3 regions of the Cupriavidus mimosae genome follow, and region 3 is predicted to be linked to each of the others. Evidence: predicted binding sites of a transcription regulator. Region 3 holds the regulator's gene; each other region holds the start of a gene.
What was found. The regulator sigma-54, encoded in region 3, starts transcription at its own class of promoters, with help from an activator protein. The targets are predictions, from matches to a motif close to TGGCANGNAANCTGCTTT.
Positions count from the first base shown of each region.

Region 1: a site for sigma-54 is predicted at 4,224-4,241, ahead of MKD50_RS18865 (GTP cyclohydrolase II). Genes of this name have one in related genera too.
Region 2: a site for sigma-54 is predicted at 4,409-4,426, ahead of MKD50_RS10205 (ammonium transporter). Genes of this name have one in related genera too.

Region 1 covers NZ_JALHRY010000010.1:17,743-23,789, forward strand. The annotation lists gene MKD50_RS18840 (DUF2917 domain-containing protein) at 1-266, shown strand, start outside; gene MKD50_RS18845 (LysR substrate-binding domain-containing protein) at 235-1,167, opposite strand; gene MKD50_RS18850 (MFS transporter) at 1,339-2,607, shown strand; gene MKD50_RS18855 (hypothetical protein) at 2,604-2,744, shown strand; gene MKD50_RS18860 (acyltransferase family protein) at 2,907-4,031, shown strand; gene MKD50_RS18865 (GTP cyclohydrolase II) at 4,299-5,537, shown strand; gene MKD50_RS18870 (URC4/urg3 family protein) at 5,534-6,047, shown strand, end outside.
Region 2 covers NZ_JALHRY010000004.1:355,791-361,837, reverse strand. The annotation lists gene MKD50_RS10230 (class I adenylate-forming enzyme family protein) at 1-1,598, shown strand, start outside; gene MKD50_RS10225 (acid phosphatase) at 1,648-2,490, shown strand; gene MKD50_RS10220 (CreA family protein) at 2,516-2,998, opposite strand; gene MKD50_RS10215 (acyl-CoA thioesterase) at 3,020-3,505, opposite strand; gene MKD50_RS10210 (HU family DNA-binding protein) at 3,679-3,960, opposite strand; gene MKD50_RS10205 (ammonium transporter) at 4,458-5,660, shown strand; gene MKD50_RS10200 (mechanosensitive ion channel family protein) at 5,875-6,047, shown strand, end outside.
Region 3 covers NZ_JALHRY010000005.1:126,411-132,457, reverse strand. The annotation lists gene MKD50_RS11270 (KpsF/GutQ family sugar-phosphate isomerase) at 1-505, shown strand, start outside; gene lptC (LPS export ABC transporter periplasmic protein LptC) at 552-1,181, shown strand; gene lptA (lipopolysaccharide transport periplasmic protein LptA) at 1,302-1,946, shown strand; gene lptB (LPS export ABC transporter ATP-binding protein) at 1,955-2,755, shown strand; gene MKD50_RS11250 (RNA polymerase factor sigma-54) at 2,879-4,357, shown strand; gene hpf (ribosome hibernation-promoting factor, HPF/YfiA family) at 4,406-4,756, shown strand; gene MKD50_RS11240 (PTS sugar transporter subunit IIA) at 5,110-5,565, shown strand; gene hprK (HPr(Ser) kinase/phosphatase) at 5,648-6,047, shown strand, end outside.

The DNA of each region.
Region 1 (6,047 bases), on a different contig from region 3:
AAGCGGAATGTCTCGGCCTGCGGCTGCGCGCCGGCACGGAACTGGTCTGCCGCGGCGGCAACCTGTGGCTTACCTTCGAAGTGCCGGGGCGGCCGTCGCCCGATGTGTTGCTGGCGCCGGGCGAGCGCCATCGGCTGCAAGCGGATGCCCAGGTGTTTGTCGCGGCGCTGCACGGCGCGGGTCCGGCGCTGTGCGGGATCGAAGCGCCACCGCGCGGGGCCGGCCCGCTGCGGTTTAGCTGGCTGCGGCGCGCGCGGGCGTCTTGACCGTGTGCGCGGCTTCCTGGCAGATCCATTGCGCCACGCGTTTGACGTCGGCGCGCGGCTGCGCGGCGGCCTGGATCAGCCAGTAGGCGTTCGGGCTTGGCGGCGCTTGCCGCGCGGTCGGCACCAGCGCCAGCTGGCCGCCGTCGACCAGGGGGCGCACCAGTTCCAGCCGTCCCAGCGCGACGCCTTGCCCTGCCAGCGCCGCCTGGATGACCTGGTCATACTGGTTGAAGCGAAGCATGCCGCGCTGGCTGGCCTGGCGCAGGTCGCGCGCTGCCAGCCAGCTGCGCCATTGCAGCCAAGGACGCGGATCGTCGAATTCCAGCAGCGGCAGCTGCAGCAGGGCATCGCCGTGCGGCCCGAGCGCAGCCAGCAGCGACGGATGCGCGATCGGGGCGATGTGCTCGCCGAACAGGCGCACGGCATCGGGCGGCGCCGCGGCGTCGCGGCAATAGCGCACCGCGAGGTCGATGCCTTCTTCACGCAGGTCGCTGATACGGTTGCTGGCCGACAGGCGCACGTCGAGGTGCGGATGGGCCTTCTGCAGGCTGCCCAGCCGTGGCAGCAGCCACAGGCCGGTCACGCCGATGCTGGCGGTGACGGTGACCGGCTGCCGGCCCTCGCTGCGGCGCACTTCGGCCACCACGTCCTGCAGCTGCTGCAGCGCGCTGTCGGCGCTGCGAAACAAGCGCTCGCCCTCGGCGGTGAAGGCGACGCCGCGATGCTTGCGCACGAACAGCTGCACCTTCAGCTGCGCCTCCAGCGCATGGATCTGGCGGCTTACCGCCGACTGGGTCAGGCACAGGTCGTCCGCTGCCTGCGTAATGCTCATGCGCCGGCCGACGGCGACGAAGCCCTTGAGCAGGTCGAGCGAGAACAGGCGAACCAGCGGGGTGGACATGCAGTGAGCTCCAGGCAGACGCGCAAACCTCATTACAGCACGATCCGGGAGGCTCCTGGCATGCGCGTTACGCATGGCAGGACGCCCGAAAGATCGGTTGAAGGAAGGCCTGCCGTCGCTTGCAATAGAGCCATCGCGCCGCGGGCGCCATCGATCGACAAGAGGGCTGTCATGACCACCCATTTGCCACGCTGTTACGGTTCTGCCGCCACGCCCTGGTGGCGGCAACTCTGGGTGCTGGTGCTGGCGGGGGGCGTGCTGATGGGAGTGGCGCTGGGCGTGCGCCATGTGCAAGGGCTGTTCATGCTGCCAATCATTGCCGAGCGCGGCTGGACCCGCGAGACCTTCGCCTTTGCCATGGCGGTGCAGAACCTGGCGTGGGGGCTGGCTCAGCCCTTCACCGGCATGCTGGCCGACCGCTACGGCTCGTGGAAGGTGATGGCGGGCGGGCTGGCGCTGTATGCCGTGGGGCTCTATGGGATGACGCAGGCGCATACGTCGACGGCGCTGGTGTGGTCGGCGGGGCTTTGCCTCGGCCTGGCCTTGTCCGGCACTACCTTCGGTGTGGTCTACGGCGCGCTCAGCCGGATGACCGGCGCCGCGCAGCGCAGCCGCGCGCTGGGGCTGGCCGGCGCCGTCGGCGGCATCGCCCAGTTTGTCCTGGTGCCGGGCGCCCAGGCGCTGCTTGCCGGGAGGGGATGGGCCGGCGCGCTGCTGCTGCTTGCCGTGGCGCTGGCCGTGCTGGCACCACTGGCGCTGCCATTCCAGGACCGCGGCGCGGCGGCAGCGCCGGACTGCCACGCGCCGGACGCGGCCGGGGGCCAGCCGCTGAGCGCCGCCGTACGGGAGGCCTTCGGCCATGCGGGCTTCTGGCTGCTCAACCTGGGCTTTCTTGCGTGCGGCTTCCAGCTTGCCTTCATCGCCAGCCACCTGCCGGCCTATCTGCTGGACCGCGGCATGCGCCCGGCCGACGGCATGGCGGCACTCGCCATCATCGCGCTGGCCAACGTGGCCGGTGTCTATGTGTGCGGGCTGCTGGGCGGGCGTCACAGCAAGAAGTACCTGCTCGCCGGCATCTACCTCGCGCGCACCGCGGCGATGGCGCTGTTTCTGCTGCTGCCGCTGAGCCCGGCGACACTGTACGCCTTCAGTGCGGCGATGGGGTTGCTGTGGCTGGGCACGGTGCCGCTCACCAACGGCATCCTGGCCCAGGTGTTCGGCGTGCGCTATCTCGCCACGCTGTTCGGCTTCGTGTTCCTGGGCCATCAGTTCGGCTCTTTCCTGGGTGTGTGGCTGGGTGGGCTGGTGTTTGAGGTGACCCGCTCGTACGACGCGGTCTGGTACGGCGCCATGGCCCTGGGGATCGTCGCCGCGGCGCTGCATTCGCCGATCGACGACCGCCAGATTGTCCGCACCGGTCTGGCGCCGGCACGGCCGTGAGGCGGCCTGGCGCAACCGCGCTCGGCACCTGGCTGTCGGTACTCGGTGGCGCCGCCGTGTGCGCCGTGGCGCTGGCCGGGTGGCTCGATCCCGCCCATGCCCAGGCGTGGATCGCGCTGATGGCGCTGTGCGGGTAGCCCCCAACCGCCGGCCTGTGCGACAGTGCATCGGCTGGCGAACTCGCAACAAGCGGGTCCACTGTGTAACCAATCCGCAAAATGTATTCATTGCGCCACATTGAGTGGTGGTGCAACGGGTAGAATCGCGCCTTCCGTGCCCTTTGCATCATCCCTATAACAATGAGCTCCCGCCCGTCGCGCCTGCCGTGCATCGACGCCCTCAAAGCCGTCAGTTCGCAACTGATCGTCCTGCACCACCTCGCCTTCTATGGACCGATGTCCGACGCCGCCTACCAACTGGCGCCGGGGCTGGTGGAGTGGCTCTATGACTACGCCCGCATCGCGGTGCAGGTGTTCCTGGTGATCAGCGGCTTCCTGGCGGCGCGCAGCCTGGCACCCGAGGGACGGCTGGAGATCCGCCAGCACCCGCTGTCGCTGCTGTGGCGCCGCTACCAGAAACTGGTGGTGCCGTTTGCCGCGGCGATCCTGCTCAGCATTGCCGGTGCCGCCGTGGCCCGGCACTGGATGACGCATGACTCGATCCCGGCGTCGCCCTCGCTGGGACAGTTGCTCGCGCATCTGACGCTGCTCCATGACATCGTCGACGTCGACGCGTTGTCGGCCGGGGTCTGGTACGTGGCCATCGACCTGCAGTTGTTCGCGCTGCTGCTGGGCACGCTGTGGGCCGCGCGCGCGGTGTCGCGCGGCAGGGCGCCGGCGGGCGTGGCGGTCAGCATCGGCCTGGTGGCGCTTGTGGCCGTGGCGTCGCTGTTCTGGTTCAACCGCGATGCCGCATGGGATATCTGGGCGGTGTACTTCTTCGGTGCCTATGGCATGGGCACGCTGGCCTACTGGGCGTCGACGCCCGGCCGTCCGCTGCTGCCGCTGGCGCTGCTCGGCGCGGTGGCGCTGGGCGCGCTGGCACTGGACTTCCGGCTGCGCATCGCCGTGGCGCTGGCCACCGCGCTGCTGCTGGCGCTGGCACGGCGCGGCGAATGGCTGGAACGCTGGCCCCGGGCGCGCGTGGTGGGCTACTTCGGGCGCATTTCCTATTCCGTGTTCCTGGTCCATTTCCCGGTGTGCCTGGTGGTCAATGCGCTGATGTCGCATCTGGCACCGGGGCAGCCGGTGCTGAACGCGCTGGGCATGGCGGCGGCGTGGGCCCTGAGCAATGTGGCGGGGGCCTTGTTCTACCGCTTCGTCGAAAGCGCGCAGCCGTTCGCGGCACTGCGGGCGTTGCTGGGCGGCCGCGGTGACGCGGCAGGCGACTCGGGCCCGGGCTCGGCGCGCCGCCCGACCATGTAACCGTTGCAAGCATCGCCGCGCCGCACTACGCGGCGGCTGCGCGCGTGGCATCGCCACCCGCGGCATCCGGGTGGTGCATGCACGCCGCCGGCGTGGTGCCGCCGGCACGCCCGGCGTGCATGGCGCTGCCACGGACCTGCGTTGGACGCCACACACAGTGGCGCCACACTGGCGTAAACGGGCATTGGGCGATGGCACAAAGGTTGCCTAGTATGGAATCGTAAACCTGACCGCTTGGTCAGGATTCCATCGGGAACCGAGGGTGTCATGTCCGACCATATCGTCCTGACTTCGCACGCGCGCCGCGACAAGCCGGCCGAGCCGATCCACTGGGGCGCCCTCACGGCGGCGCAGCGCGGACCGGTGATCGCCAGCCTGGGCAATCCGGCGCAGCGCAATGTGATCGGCACGCACGCCGGCGCCTATGCCATCTACCGCGCCCTCGCGGTCGCCTCCGGCACGCTGCAGCGCGACCATCGTCCCGACCTGACCGATACCGCACCCGCCGAAGCCATCGGCCCGCATCCGCAATGGGGCGACCCTGACAAGATCGTTTCGCTCGACCCGTGGGGACACCTGGTCTCCAGCGTCTTTGCCGACCGCATCGCCGCCGGCGTCGATATCCGCCCGACCATCGCGGTGACCCGTGCGCACATCAACATGCCGGAACTGGTTTCGGCCATCGCCGCGGGCCGGCTCAAGCCCGACGGCGACCTGTTGCATGCCAATGGCGACGTGCGGGTGACCAAGGCGGCGGTCGACCCGGTGTGGTACCTGCCCGGCATGGCGGCCCGCTTCGGCATCAAGGAAAGCGTGCTGCGCCGCAGCCTGTTCGAGCAGACCGGCGGCATGTTCCCGGAACTGGTGACGCGGCCGGACCTGAAGGTTTTCTTGCCGCCGATCGGCGGCATGACGCTGTATTTCTTCGGCGATGTCAGCCAGCTGGGCAAGCCCGAGACCCGCGTGGCCTGCCGCGTGCACGATGAATGCAACGGATCGGATGTGTTCGGGTCAGACATCTGTACCTGCCGGCCGTACCTGGCACATGGCATCGAGGTGTGCATCGAGATGGCGCAGCAGGGCGGTGTCGGGCTGGTGGTCTACAACCGCAAGGAGGGGCGCGCGCTGGGCGAGGTAACCAAGTTCCTGGTCTACAACGCCCGCAAGCGACAGGTTGGCGGTGACCGCGCCGAGACTTATTTTGCCCGTACCGAATGCGTGGCGGGCGTGCAGGACATGCGTTTCCAGGAGCTGATGCCGGATGTGTTCCATTGGCTGGGCATCCGCCGCATCGACCGCTGGGCGTCGATGAGCAACATGAAGCATGGCGCGCTGGTGGCGCAGGGCATCGAGGTGGTCGAGCAGGTGGCGATCCCCGAGGCGCTGATCCCCGCCGACGCCCGTGTCGAGATCGATGCCAAGGTGGCCGCAGGCTACTTTACGCACTACACGCCGCCAGATGCGAACGAACTGGCCCTGGCCAAGGGCAGGGGGTTGAACGAATGACGAGGTATCCCGAGGACAGTGCCGGCGACGAACGCCATGGCAACGGCTGGCTGAGCCCGGTGCCCGAAGGGCATCCCGCGGCGGCGCTGCTGTGCGCCGAGGCGGTGCGCACCCATTGCGCCGCGGTCACCGAACACGTGGCCAGCGGCGCATCCGAACTCTTCAGCTGGCACCCCGACCGCGTGCATGCGATTGCCGATTACGTCGCCAGCACCATCCGGCAGCGCTATCCCGACCTGCAGGTGCCCTATCACAGCCGCTGGCGCCATTTCGAAAGCGGCGCGGGCAACCAGCGCACGGACCGCTGGCAGGTGCTGTGCGAGCGCGCCGCGCTGAGCGGGCCCGAACACCGCGAGGAGCGCGCCCGCATCGGCATCGATCTGGTGATCCCCAGCGTGCTGCTGGATGCAGGCGCCGGGCCGGAGTGGCGCTACCGCGATCCGGCCAGCGACCTGGTGCTGACGCGTTCGGAAGGACTGGGCGCGGCCAGCTTCGACCTGTTCGCGCGCG
Region 2 (6,047 bases), on a different contig from region 3:
CCACGCTGCGCGAGCTGCTGCTGGCCACGCGCGCGTTTGCCGAGCGCACCTTCGTGGTGTACGAGGACGAGCGCGTCACCTACGATGCGTTCCTGCGCGCCGCCATCGCCATGGCCCACGCGCTGGTGCGCGACGGCGTGCGCAAGGGCGACCGCGTGGCGCTGGCCATGCGCAACCTGCCCGAATGGCCGGTGGCCTTCTACGGCGCGCTGCTGACCGGCGCCATCGTGACCCCGCTCAACGCGTGGTGGACCGGGCAGGAGCTGGAATATGGCCTGGCCGATTCCGGCAGCCGCATCGCCATCGTCGATGCCGAGCGGCTCGATCGCATCCTCGAACACCTGCCCGGCTGCCCGGCGCTGGAACGCATCTACGTCTCGCGCGCGGGCGCCGCGCCGGCCGAGCCGCGCGTGACGGCGCTGGAAAGCGTGATCGGCGCTTCGGCGAGCTGGGCGGCGCTGCCGGAGCAAGCGCCGCCTGCGGTCGACATCGACCCCGACGACGACGCCACCATCTTCTACACCTCCGGCACCACCGGCAAGCCGAAGGGTGCACTGGGCACGCATCGCAATTCCACCTCGGTGGCGGTGGCCGGCGGCTTCAGCCCGCTGCGCAACCTGCTGCGCCGCGGCGAGCCGATCCCAGCGCCGGATCCGGCCGCGCCGCAGAAATCGATGCTGCTGGCGGTGCCGTTCTTCCACGTCACCGGCTGCATGGCGGTGCTCAACGGCGCCATCGCCACCGGCGGCAAGATCGTGCTGCTGCACCGCTGGGACGCGCTGCGTGGCATGGAACTGATCGAGCGCGAGCGCTGCACTGCGGCCGGTGGCGTCCCCACTATCGCATGGCAGATCCTTGAGCATCCCGAGCGCGGCCGCTTCGACCTCTCGTCGCTCGAAAACATCAACTACGGCGGCGCGCCGGCTTCGCCGGAGCTGGTCCGACGCATTCGCGAAGTCTTCCCCATGGCCGCGCCGGGCATAGGCTGGGGCATGACCGAAACCTCGTCGACCTTCACCAGCCACAGTGCCGAAGAGTACGTGATGCGCCCGGACAGCAGCGGCCCGGCGTTGCCGATCGGCGAGATGAAGGTAGTCGACGGCCGCGGCCAGGCGCTGCCGCCTGGTGAAACCGGCGAGCTGATGGCGCGCGGCGCCAATGTCGTGCGCGGCTACTGGAACAAGCCCGAGGCCACCGCCCAGACCTTTGTCGATGGCTGGCTGCGCACCGGCGACATTGCCCGGCTGGACCATGAGGGCTACGTCTACATCGTCGACCGGATGAAGGACATGCTGATCCGCGGCGGCGAGAACATCTACTGCATCGAAGTGGAAAGCGCACTTTACGAGCATCCCGCGGTCATGGATGCGTCGGTGGTCGGGCTGCCGCACCGGACCCTGGGCGAGGAGCCGGCCGCCGTGGTCAGCCTGAAGCCGGGCATGCAGGCGAGCGAAGCCGAGCTGCAGGATTTCGTGCGCGAGCGGCTGGCAGCGTTCAAGGTGCCGGTGCGTATCCTGATTTACCACGAGATGCTGCCGCGCAATGCCAATGGCAAGATCATGAAATCGAACCTGCGCAAGCTGTTCGACGCCGCGTAAGCCGAAGCGGCACGACCGCATCGATCCGATCCCTCACCAGGAAGACAAATTGACGGAACAAGGCAAGCCGGATTCCTCCCTCTCCCAACCCCTGCGGGCGCTTGGCGCGGCAGCGCTCGCCGCGCTGCTGGCCGGCTGCGCCGCCGGCGGCACCAACCTGTCAGCCGTGCCCGAGCTGCGCCCCGGCGTGCCGGCCGGCTATCTTGCCGCCGATGCGCGCCCCGACAGCCTGAAGCTGCTGTCGGCGCCGCCGGTGCAGGGTTCGGCCGCGCTGGCGCTGGACGAGGACGCCGCGCGCCAGGCTGGTCCGCTGCGCGGTTCGCCACGCTGGCAACTGGCGTCCGACGATGCCGTGCTGACGTTCCCGCAGGCCGCCAAAACCTTCTCCTGCGCGCTGGGCGTGCCCGTCGGCGAGAAAGACACGCCTTACCTGAACATGCTGCTGCGCCGCAGCCTGGTCGATGCCGGCCTGTCCACGTACAAGGCCAAGGACCATTACAAGCGCACCCGCCCGTTCGTGGCCACCAAGACCCCGATGTGCACGCAGGCCGAAGCCGCCAAGCTGGAGAAGGATGGTTCCTACCCGTCCGGCCACAGCGCCATCGGCTGGGCCTGGGCGCTGATCCTGACCGAGATCGAGCCGGCGCGCGCCAATGAACTGCTGGCGCGCGGCCAGGCCTTCGGGCAAAGCCGCGTGGTCTGCAACGTGCACTGGCAGAGCGATGTCAACGCGGGCCGCACCATGGCGGCGGCGACGGTGGCGCGGCTGCATGCCGACCCCACTTTCCGCGCCGACCTGGAACGGGCGCGCAGTGAAGTGGCTGCCGCGCGCGCAGCCGGCACGCGGCCATCGCGCGACTGCCTGGCGGAATCCGCGGTGCTGGCCCGCTGATCACGGGCGCCCCCGGCCGACGCGCTTATTTCACCGGAATCACCGTGCCGGCCGGCACCGGCACGGCGGTCACGCTGTTCTGCGGGCTGCCGCTGACGATGCGGTCCGAATACGTCAGGTAGACCAGCGTATTGCGCTTGCGGTCGACCGCGCGCACCACGTGCAGCGCCTTGAACAGGATCGACATGCGCTCGGAGAAAACATTGTCCTGCTGCTTGATCGGCGCCTTGAAGCCGATCGGACCCACCTGCCGGCACGCGATCGAGGCCTCGGGCGGGTCTTCCGCCATGCCGAGCTGGCCCTTGATGCCGCCGGTGCGGGCACGCGACACGTAGCAGGTGACGCCGTCCACCTGCGGGTCGTCATAGGCTTCGATCACGACCTTGTCGGAGCCGGTCATGCGGAAATTGGTGCTGACGCTGCCGATCTCCTCGGCACTGGCCCCCGCGGCTGCGCCGGCGCAGGCGGCGGCGAGCAGGAGGCGAACGAGTGGGTGGCGGGATTCCATGGCTGTATCGCGCATCGGCACTCAGTTCACCGACGACTTGATGTCGCCGTGGCGCTTTTCCATCTCCTGGCGCAGCGCGCGGCGCTGCTGCGCGGCGGCAAAGCGCTGGCGCTCGACCTCGTCGCGCGGCTCCAGCGGCGGCACCTCGGCGGGGGTGCCGTTGTCGTCCACCGCCACCATGGTGAAATAGCAGCTGTTGGTATGGCGCACCAGCTTGCTGCGGATGTTCTCGGTCACCACCTTGATGCCGATCTCCATCGAGCTGCGGCCGGTGTAGTTGACCGATGCCAGGAAGGTCACCAGCTCGCCCACGTGGATGGGCTGGCGGAACACCACCTGGTCTACCGACAGCGTGACCACGTAGCGGCCGGCATAGCGGCTGGCGCAGGCATACGCCACCATGTCCAGGTACTTGAGGATGGTGCCGCCGTGGACGTTGCCAGAGAAATTGGCCATGTCCGGCGTCATCAGCACGGTCATGGAAAGCTGGTGGGACAGGTCATTCATGATGCGGGATACGAAGATTGCGGGGGCGGGATTGCCGGCTGCGGGCGCCGGCAGTTTAACCCGGATCGCCGCGCCGGTGCCCGCGGCATGGCGCCGGCCCCTGCCCCGCCTGACCCGGCACATAAAAAAAAGCGGCCTGCCAGGCCGCTTCTTTCGCTATGGACGCAAACTGCTTACTTTTTCTTGTTCACGGCGTCCTTGAAACCCTGGCCTGCCGAGAACTTGACCGTCTTGGCGGCCGGAATCTTGATGGTTTCGCCGGTGCGCGGATTGCGGCCGGTACGGGCTGCGCGCTTGCCGGCGCTGAAGCTGCCAAAACCCACCAGCGTTACAGAATCGCCCTTTGCCACTGCCTTCTTGATACTGTCCAGCGCTGCGTTGAGCGCACGCTCGGCGGCGGCATTGCTCAATTCTGCTTCCGCGGCGATGGCCGATACCAGTTCACCTTTATTCATGGCTGATTTCCCTTGTTGGTCGTCGTCACCGATGTGCGTGCCTCGCGGCAGGCCATCGATCGGCGCAGTCTAATCTGCCCTTCGCGCGTTGAGCAATCCCCAGTGGCACCAATGCGACAAAAAAACCCGCAAATCCTTGCTTGAGGCCGGTTAGCGGGCAATTTCCCCTGTTGTTTGCACTTGCCGGCCGCCGCTTTTTGCCGGGCCCGAGCGGCCGCCTGGAATCGCACCCCCAAAACTACTCAGCATAGGACAGATTCCCCCAAATGGGGCGACGCACCACAACGGGTCGCGCAATGCCCCCTTGGCTGCTCCATTCTGGCGCAGCCTGGTCCAGCCGCTGGCAACAGGCCGGTGTCGCCTTGCCCACGGGATGGGACCGCGTGCGGCATGCCGGTGCGGTTTCTTACCCTGGACGGTGCACGCGGCACCAGGATGCAGCGGTCTCTGGAACGCTTTTTGCATACTGGTGCGCCCATTTTGAGCATGAGGTCACTATGGACAACTGGAAGACCGGCACCGACGCGCTCTTCATCTTGCTTGGCGCCATCATGGTGCTGGCCATGCACGCCGGCTTTGCCTTCCTCGAACTCGGCACGGTACGCAAGAAGAACCAGGTCAATGCGCTGGTAAAGATTCTGGTGGATTTCGCGGTCTCCACCATCGCCTATTTCTTTATCGGCTACACCATCGCGTATGGGGTGCAGTTCTTTTCCGGCGCTGCAACGCTGGCCCAGAAGAACGGTTATGAACTGGTCAAGTTCTTTTTCCTGGCAACCTTTGCAGCGGCCATTCCGGCGATTATCTCCGGCGGTATTGCCGAGCGCTCGCGTTTCAATCCGCAACTGGTCGCCACCTTCGTGCTGGTGGGCTTTGTCTACCCGTTTTTCGAGGGCATGGTGTGGAATCAGCGCTACGGCGTGCAGGACTGGATCGCGCGCGTGGCCGGCGCGCCCTTCCACGACTTTGCCGGTTCGGTGGTGGTGCACGCGCTGGGCGGGTGGATTGCGCTGCCGGCGGTGCTGCTGCTGGGCGCGCGCCGTGGGCGCTACCAGAAGGATGGCCGCATCAGCGCGCATCCGCCCTCGAACATCCCGTTCCTGGCGCTGGGCGCCTGGATTCTTGCGGTGGGCTGGTTCGGCTTCAACGTGATGAGCGCGCAGACCGTCGACAAGATCAGCGGCCTGGTAGCGATCAATTCGCTGATGGCGATGGCCGGCGGCACGCTGGCCGCCTGGCTGGCCGGGCGCAACGATCCGGGCTTCGTCTACAACGGGCCGCTGGCCGGCCTGGTGGCGGTCTGCGCAGGCTCGGACCTGATGCATCCGCTCGGGGCGCTGGTCACCGGTGCCGTGGCCGGCGCGCTGTTCGTCTATATGTTCACGCTGGCGCAAAACAAATGGCATATCGATGATGTGCTCGGCGTGTGGCCGCTGCACGGGCTGTGCGGCGCCTGGGGCGGCATCGCCGCCGGCATCTTCGGGGCGAAGGCGCTGGGCGGCCTTGGCGGGGTGTCGCTCGGCGCGCAGTTGCTCGGCACCTTGCTTGGCATCGTGGTGGCGCTGGCCGGCGGCACGCTGGTCTATGGCACGCTGAAGCGGCTGGTGGGCATCCGCCTCGACGCCGAAGGCGAGTTCAACGGCGCCGACCTGACGCTGCACCGGATTTCCGCCACCGCCGAGCGCGAAACCAACTGGTAATAGCCGCCAGCGCATTTCCGATATAAACGGAGGAGCCGCGCCACGCGCCTTGTCTTAACAATTATTTGCTTGCACTTCCGCGCACGGCCTCTCAATAATTGCCGTGCCCGGGAATTGCGCGCAACGCGCAGGGGCTCGCACGCCGCAGCCGGCTGGTTCGGGTGATGTTGGGTCGGCGGCTGGCCGGTTATACCAACACGAAAGGAATACGCCGATGGACGCCTCTACCTTCGACAACCTCAAGACCCTGGTGGTCTCGTACGCCACCGAATTCGGCGTCAAGATCCTCGCGGCCCTCGCCTTCTGGGTCATTGGCCGCTGGCTGATCCACTTTGTCGTGCGCCTGGTGCAGAACGCGCTCGGCAAGCAGAAGGTCGATCCGACGCT
Region 3 (6,047 bases):
CAGCACCACCGCCGCGCTGGCGCTGGGCGACGCGCTCGCGGTGGCGGTGCTGGATGCGCGCGGCTTCGGCGAGGAAGACTTCGCCCGCTCGCACCCCGGGGGCGCGCTCGGACGCAAGCTGCTGACCCATGTGCGCGACGTGATGCGCACCGGCAACGCCGTGCCCGAGGTGCGCGAAAGCACGCCGCTGGCCCAGGCGCTGATGGAAATCACGCGCAAGGGCATGGCCATGACCGCGGTGGTGGATACCGACGGGCGCGCCATCGGCGTGTTCACCGACGGCGACCTGCGCCGCCTGCTGGAAACCCCGCGCGACTGGAAGACCGTGCCGATCGGCGAGGTCATGCACCGCAACCCGCACGTGGTCAACCAGGACCAGCTGGCGGTGGAAGCCGTGCAGGTGATGGAAGCCAACCGCATCAACCAGCTGCTGGTGGTGGACGACGACGGGCGCCTGACCGGCGCACTGCATATCCACGACCTGACCCGCGCCAAGGTCATCTGAGCCGGCGCCCCACCCACGGCACCCGCAGCACAACGCCAAGGACACCATGCAGGCACTCCTCGCCTCCCTCAGCGGCATCGTCATGCGGCTGCTGCCGCTGCTGCTGATGGCCATCGTGGCGGGCAGCACGTTCTGGCTGGTCCAGATCAACTCCCCCAAGGAAGACCAGGCCGCGCAGGCCACCAAGAAGCACGAGCCGGATTACTTCATGGACCGCTTCTCGGCCACCGAGCTGGCACCGGACGGCAGCACCAAGATCCGCTTCACCGGCGAGCGCATGGTCCATTTCGAGGACGACCAGACCTACGAGGTCACGCGCCCCGCGATGCGCGCCTACGAGCCGGACCGCCCGCCGGTGACCGCGCGCGCCGACATCGGCCGCATGAACGCCGAAGGCACGGTGATCGACCTGTACGGCAATGGCTACGTGCTGCGCCAGCAGGGAAAGGATCCTTCGAAGGATCCGCAGCTGACCGCGGCGTCGAGTTATTTCCAGCTGCTGGTCAATGACGACATCGTCAAGACCGACAAGCCCGTCAAGCTGACGCGCGGCCCGTCGGTCATGACCGCCAACGGACTGATCTTCAACAACGTCACCCGCGAAGTACAATTGCTCGGCAATGTACGCGGCACCATCATCACCGGGCCATCCCCGGGCCGTGCGCCAGGGTCCTGACGCCCGGTCCAGCGCAGTCGCGCCCGCGGTGCCGGCCGGCACGGCTCCGCACCGCGCGCGCCAAAGTCCGCGCAAACCGCTCCACCACGCATCCAGACGCCCTCAAGCAACCCTGCCAACATGACCGCTTCCCTGACGACATCGTCCCGTCGACGCACCGCCCCGGCCCTGCTCGCGCTGGCCCTGGCCTTCGGCCTGCTGGCCCAGCCTGCCGTTGCCGAGCGCGCGGACCGCGACAAGCCGATGGTGCTCGAGGCGGACAACGCCAGCTATGACGACGTCAAGCAGATCTATACGCTGACCGGCAACGTGGTGCTGACCAAGGGCACCATGATCCTGAAGTCCGACGCCGCCGAGCTGCGCACGGATCCCGAGGGCTACCAGTTCGCCGTGGCCACCTCGAAGCCGGGCAGGCAGGCCTATATCCGCCAGAAGCGCGAGGGTGTCGACGAATACATCGACGGCTGGGGCGACCGCATCGAGTACGACGGCAAGCAGGAATTCTCCAAGCTGATCGGCAATGCCCGCATGGCGCGGCTGCAGGGCGCCAAGCTGGTCGACGAGATCCGCGGCGCGGTGCTGACCTACGACAGCCGCAAGGAGCTCTATACCGCGGCGGGCGGCGGCAGCGGCGATGCCGCCGCCGCCAACCCGTCCGGCCGCGTGCGCGCGGTACTGTCGCCGCGCCAGGACCAGAAGTCCGGCACCGCAGGCGGCTCGCCGCTGGACCTGAAGTCGGCGCCCGCGCCCGCCAACAAACCCTGACCGTACCCATGACCGATACCGCCACCATTGCCGACCAGCCTGTCGTCGAAGCCAACTCTGTACTGCCCGGCGGCAGCACGCTGGTCGTGCGCCACCTGAAGAAGCGCTATGGCTCCCGCACGGTGGTCAAGGACGTCTCGCTCGATGTGAAGAGCGGCGAGGTGGTCGGCCTGCTCGGCCCCAACGGCGCGGGCAAAACCACGTCTTTCTACATGATCGTCGGCCTGGTGGCGCTGGACGAAGGCGACATCGTGCTCGACGGCGACCACATCAGTGGCCTGCCGATCCACGAGCGCGCGCGCATGGGGCTGTCGTACCTGCCGCAGGAAGCCTCGGTGTTCCGCAAGCTCAACGTCGAGGAGAACATCCGCGCGGTGCTGGAGTTGCAGCAGGACAAGGGCAAGCCGCTGGCCAAGGCCGAGATCGAGCGCCGCCTCGATGCCCTGCTCGACGACCTGCAGATCGCGCACCTGCGCAACAACCCGGCGCTGTCGCTGTCCGGCGGCGAGCGCCGCCGCGTGGAAATCGCGCGCGCGCTGGCGTCGTCGCCGCGCTTCATTCTGCTCGACGAACCGTTCGCCGGCGTGGACCCGATCGCCGTGGGCGAAATCCAGCGCATCGTCAGCTTCCTGAAGGCGCGCAATATCGGCGTGCTGATCACCGACCACAACGTGCGCGAGACGCTCGGCATCTGCGACCACGCCTACATCATCAGCGAAGGCACGGTGCTGGCAGCTGGCCAGCCCGAAGACATCATCGCCAATGACGCCGTGCGGCGCGTCTATCTGGGCGAGAACTTCCGCATGTGACAAGACGGCTGCCCGGCGCGGGCTGCCATGGCCGCGCGATGCGGAGAGCCAGCGGCGATCACGGCGCATTAGCGATAGCAATTTCCGTTCCAACATCGGAAAGATGCGCATAAAATAGGTCGCATGAAACCGTCGCTACAGCTCCGCCTCTCCCAGCACCTGGCCCTGACCCCGCAGCTGCAACAGTCGATCCGGCTGCTGCAGCTCTCCACGCTGGAATTGCAGCAGGAAGTCGAACAGGCGCTGACGGAAAACCCGCTGCTCGAGCGGGAGAACGACTGGATCGAAAGCCCGCTGCGCGTGGCCGCCGATGGCTCGGTCAACGTACAGAGCGCGCCCGCGCCCGCCCCCGCCGAGCCCCAGGGCAATGGCGATGCGCGCGCCGAGGGCGCTGCCGATGACAACTACAGCGACAACAGCAGCGGCGACGACTACGGCAACAGCGACTGGAGCCTGGATGACTTCGCCCGCCGCCCGCAAGGCGACGAGGACGAAAAGACGCCGATGCAGCTGCGCGATGCCGAGCCCACGCTGCGCGAATACCTGATGGAGCAGCTGACGCCGCTGAAGATCTCGGCGCGCGACAAGGGTCTCGCCATCTTCCTGATCGAATCGCTCGATGACGACGGCTACCTGAGCGCCTCGCTCGAAGAGATCTGCGCGGAGCTGCCCGAAGAGCTGGAGTTCGACCCCGACGAAGTCCACGCCATCCTGACGCTGCTGCAGAGCTTCGATCCGGCCGGCGTGGGCGCGCGCAATGCCGCCGAATGCCTGGCGCTGCAATTGCGCCGCCTGACCCACCCGCAGCGCGAACTGGCGCTGACCATCGTCACCCATCACCTGGAACTGCTGGCGGTACGTGACTACACGCGACTGAAGAAGGCCCTGCAGGTCGATGAAGTCGCGCTCAAGGCCGCGCATGACCTGATCCGCTCGCTCGCACCCTACCCGGGCCACGCGTACAGCCGTCCCGAGGCCGATTTCGTCGTGCCCGACGTGTTCGTGCGCAAGAGCGGCGGCGGCTGGACCGCGCAGCTCAATCCGGATGTGATGCCGAGGCTGCGCATCAACGATATGTATGCCCAGATCCTGCGCGGCGCCAAGGGCGAAACCGGCACGGCGGGACTGCAGCAGAAGCTGCAGGAGGCACGCTGGCTGATCAAGAATATCCAGCAAAGGTTCGACACGATCCTGCGTGTCTCGCAGGCCATTGTCGAGCGTCAAAAGAACTTTTTCACCCACGGTGAAATCGCCATGCGCCCCTTGGTTTTGCGGGAGATTGCCGATACACTGGGTTTACACGAGTCAACCATCTCCCGGGTGACGACCAATAAATATATGGCTACGCCGATGGGTACTTTCGAACTGAAGTACTTCTTCGGTAGCCACGTGTCCACCGAAACCGGTGGCGCGGCTTCATCAACGGCCATCCGCGCCTTGATCAAGCAACTGATAGGAGCCGAAGACCCGAGGAATCCCCTTTCCGACAGTCGCATCGCCGAACTGCTGGGCGAACAGGGCTTCGTTGTCGCACGCCGCACCGTCGCCAAGTATCGTGAAGCCTTGAAAATCCCCGCAGTCAATCTCCGCAAGTCTTTGTAGCCGAGCCCACCGCCTGCCTGGTGAGGCTCTTTCAGAAGGAGAAGCGCTATGAACTTCAAGATCAGTGGACACCACCTGGACATCACGCCCCCTCTGCGTGAGTACGTGGAAACGAAGCTGGAGCGAATCGTCAGGCATTTCGATCAAGTCATTGGCGTTAGCGTGCTGCTCTCTGTCGACAATCACAAGGAAAAGGACCGGCGTCAGTACGCGGAAATCAATCTGCATCTAAAGGGCAAGGACATCTTTGTCGAGGCGCATCACGAAGACCTGTATGCGGCGATCGACGCACTCGTCGACAAGCTGGACCGTCAGGTGATTCGCTACAAGGATCGCGTGCAAGGCCACGACCGCGAAGCGGTCAAGTACCAGATGGCCGCAGCGCAAATGCAGCAATAAACCCGTGCCCGGCAGCCCCGCAGAGGGCTGCTGAACCAGGATTCCACAGGCAAGCCGCGCCCCGAAGCGCGGCTTTTTTGCGCCCTTGCGCCGTGACGGGTGTGTGGCAGCGGAGCAAAGCCCTGCCACGCATGAAGGTCCGAAATGTTCGCAAGCGCAGCGCCAAGGTGTATGCTGCGCCATACAAAGAGAGAGAAATCGTGGCTGCGCCTGCTCGCGCTGCACCGCACAATGCAAGGGTAGCCGCTGCTCTATAATGGGCCGGACGTCTTCCCCGCGCCGGCAGCGGTCGGGGAGCCAGCCGCTGCCCGGCGGAACGATCCGCCCGCTAACTGACATCCTGCGCATCGCCCATGAATCGTTTGGCCAAATTGCTGCCACCCGGCAACATTACCCTCGACGTCAGCGTCACCAGCAAGAAGCGTGTGTTCGAGCAGGCCGGGCTCCTCTTCGAGAACAACCATGGCGTGGCGCGCGCCATCGTTACCGACAACCTGTTCGCACGCGAGTCGCTGGGCTCGACCGGACTGGGCGCCGGCGTGGCGATTCCGCACGGGCGCATCAAGGGCCTGAAGCAGCCGCTGGCCGCGTTCATGCGACTGGCCGAGCCGATCCCGTTCGAATCGCCGGACGGCAAGCCGGTGTCGCTGCTGATCTTCCTGCTGGTGCCGGAACAGGCCACGCAGCAGCACCTGGAAATTTTGTCCGAGATCGCGCAACTGCTGTCGGATCGCGACATGCGCGAGGGCTTGGCGACGCTGCCCACGCCCGATGCCGTGCACGAACTGCTGATCGCATGGCATCCCTGATCCACTGATTCCCCCGGAGCGGGCCGGCACCAGACCGGGCAAGCGCCACGCGCTTCGAACACCGCCTTACCAGCCATACCGCATGGAACTCACCGGCGTCACCTCCCAGTCCATCTTCGACGACAACGCAGCCGACCTCAAACTCTCGTGGATCGCCGGCCTGGAGGGCGCGGACCGCGCCTTTGACGTTGAATTCGCCCGCGAAGCGACCTCCGCCGCAGACCTGGTGGGCCACCTCAACCTGATCCACCCGAACCGGATCCAGGTCCTCGGCAAGCCCGAAATCACGTATTACCAGCGGCTCGACGACGAGACCCGCAAGCGCCAGATGGGCGAGCTGATCCTGCTGGAGCCGCCGTTCCTGGTGATTGCCGACGGCATGGAGCCGCCGCCGGACCTTGAACTGCGCTGCACGCGCTCGTCGACGCCGCTGTTCACCACGCCGGTGTCGTCCGCCGCGGTGATCGACCATCTGCGCCTGT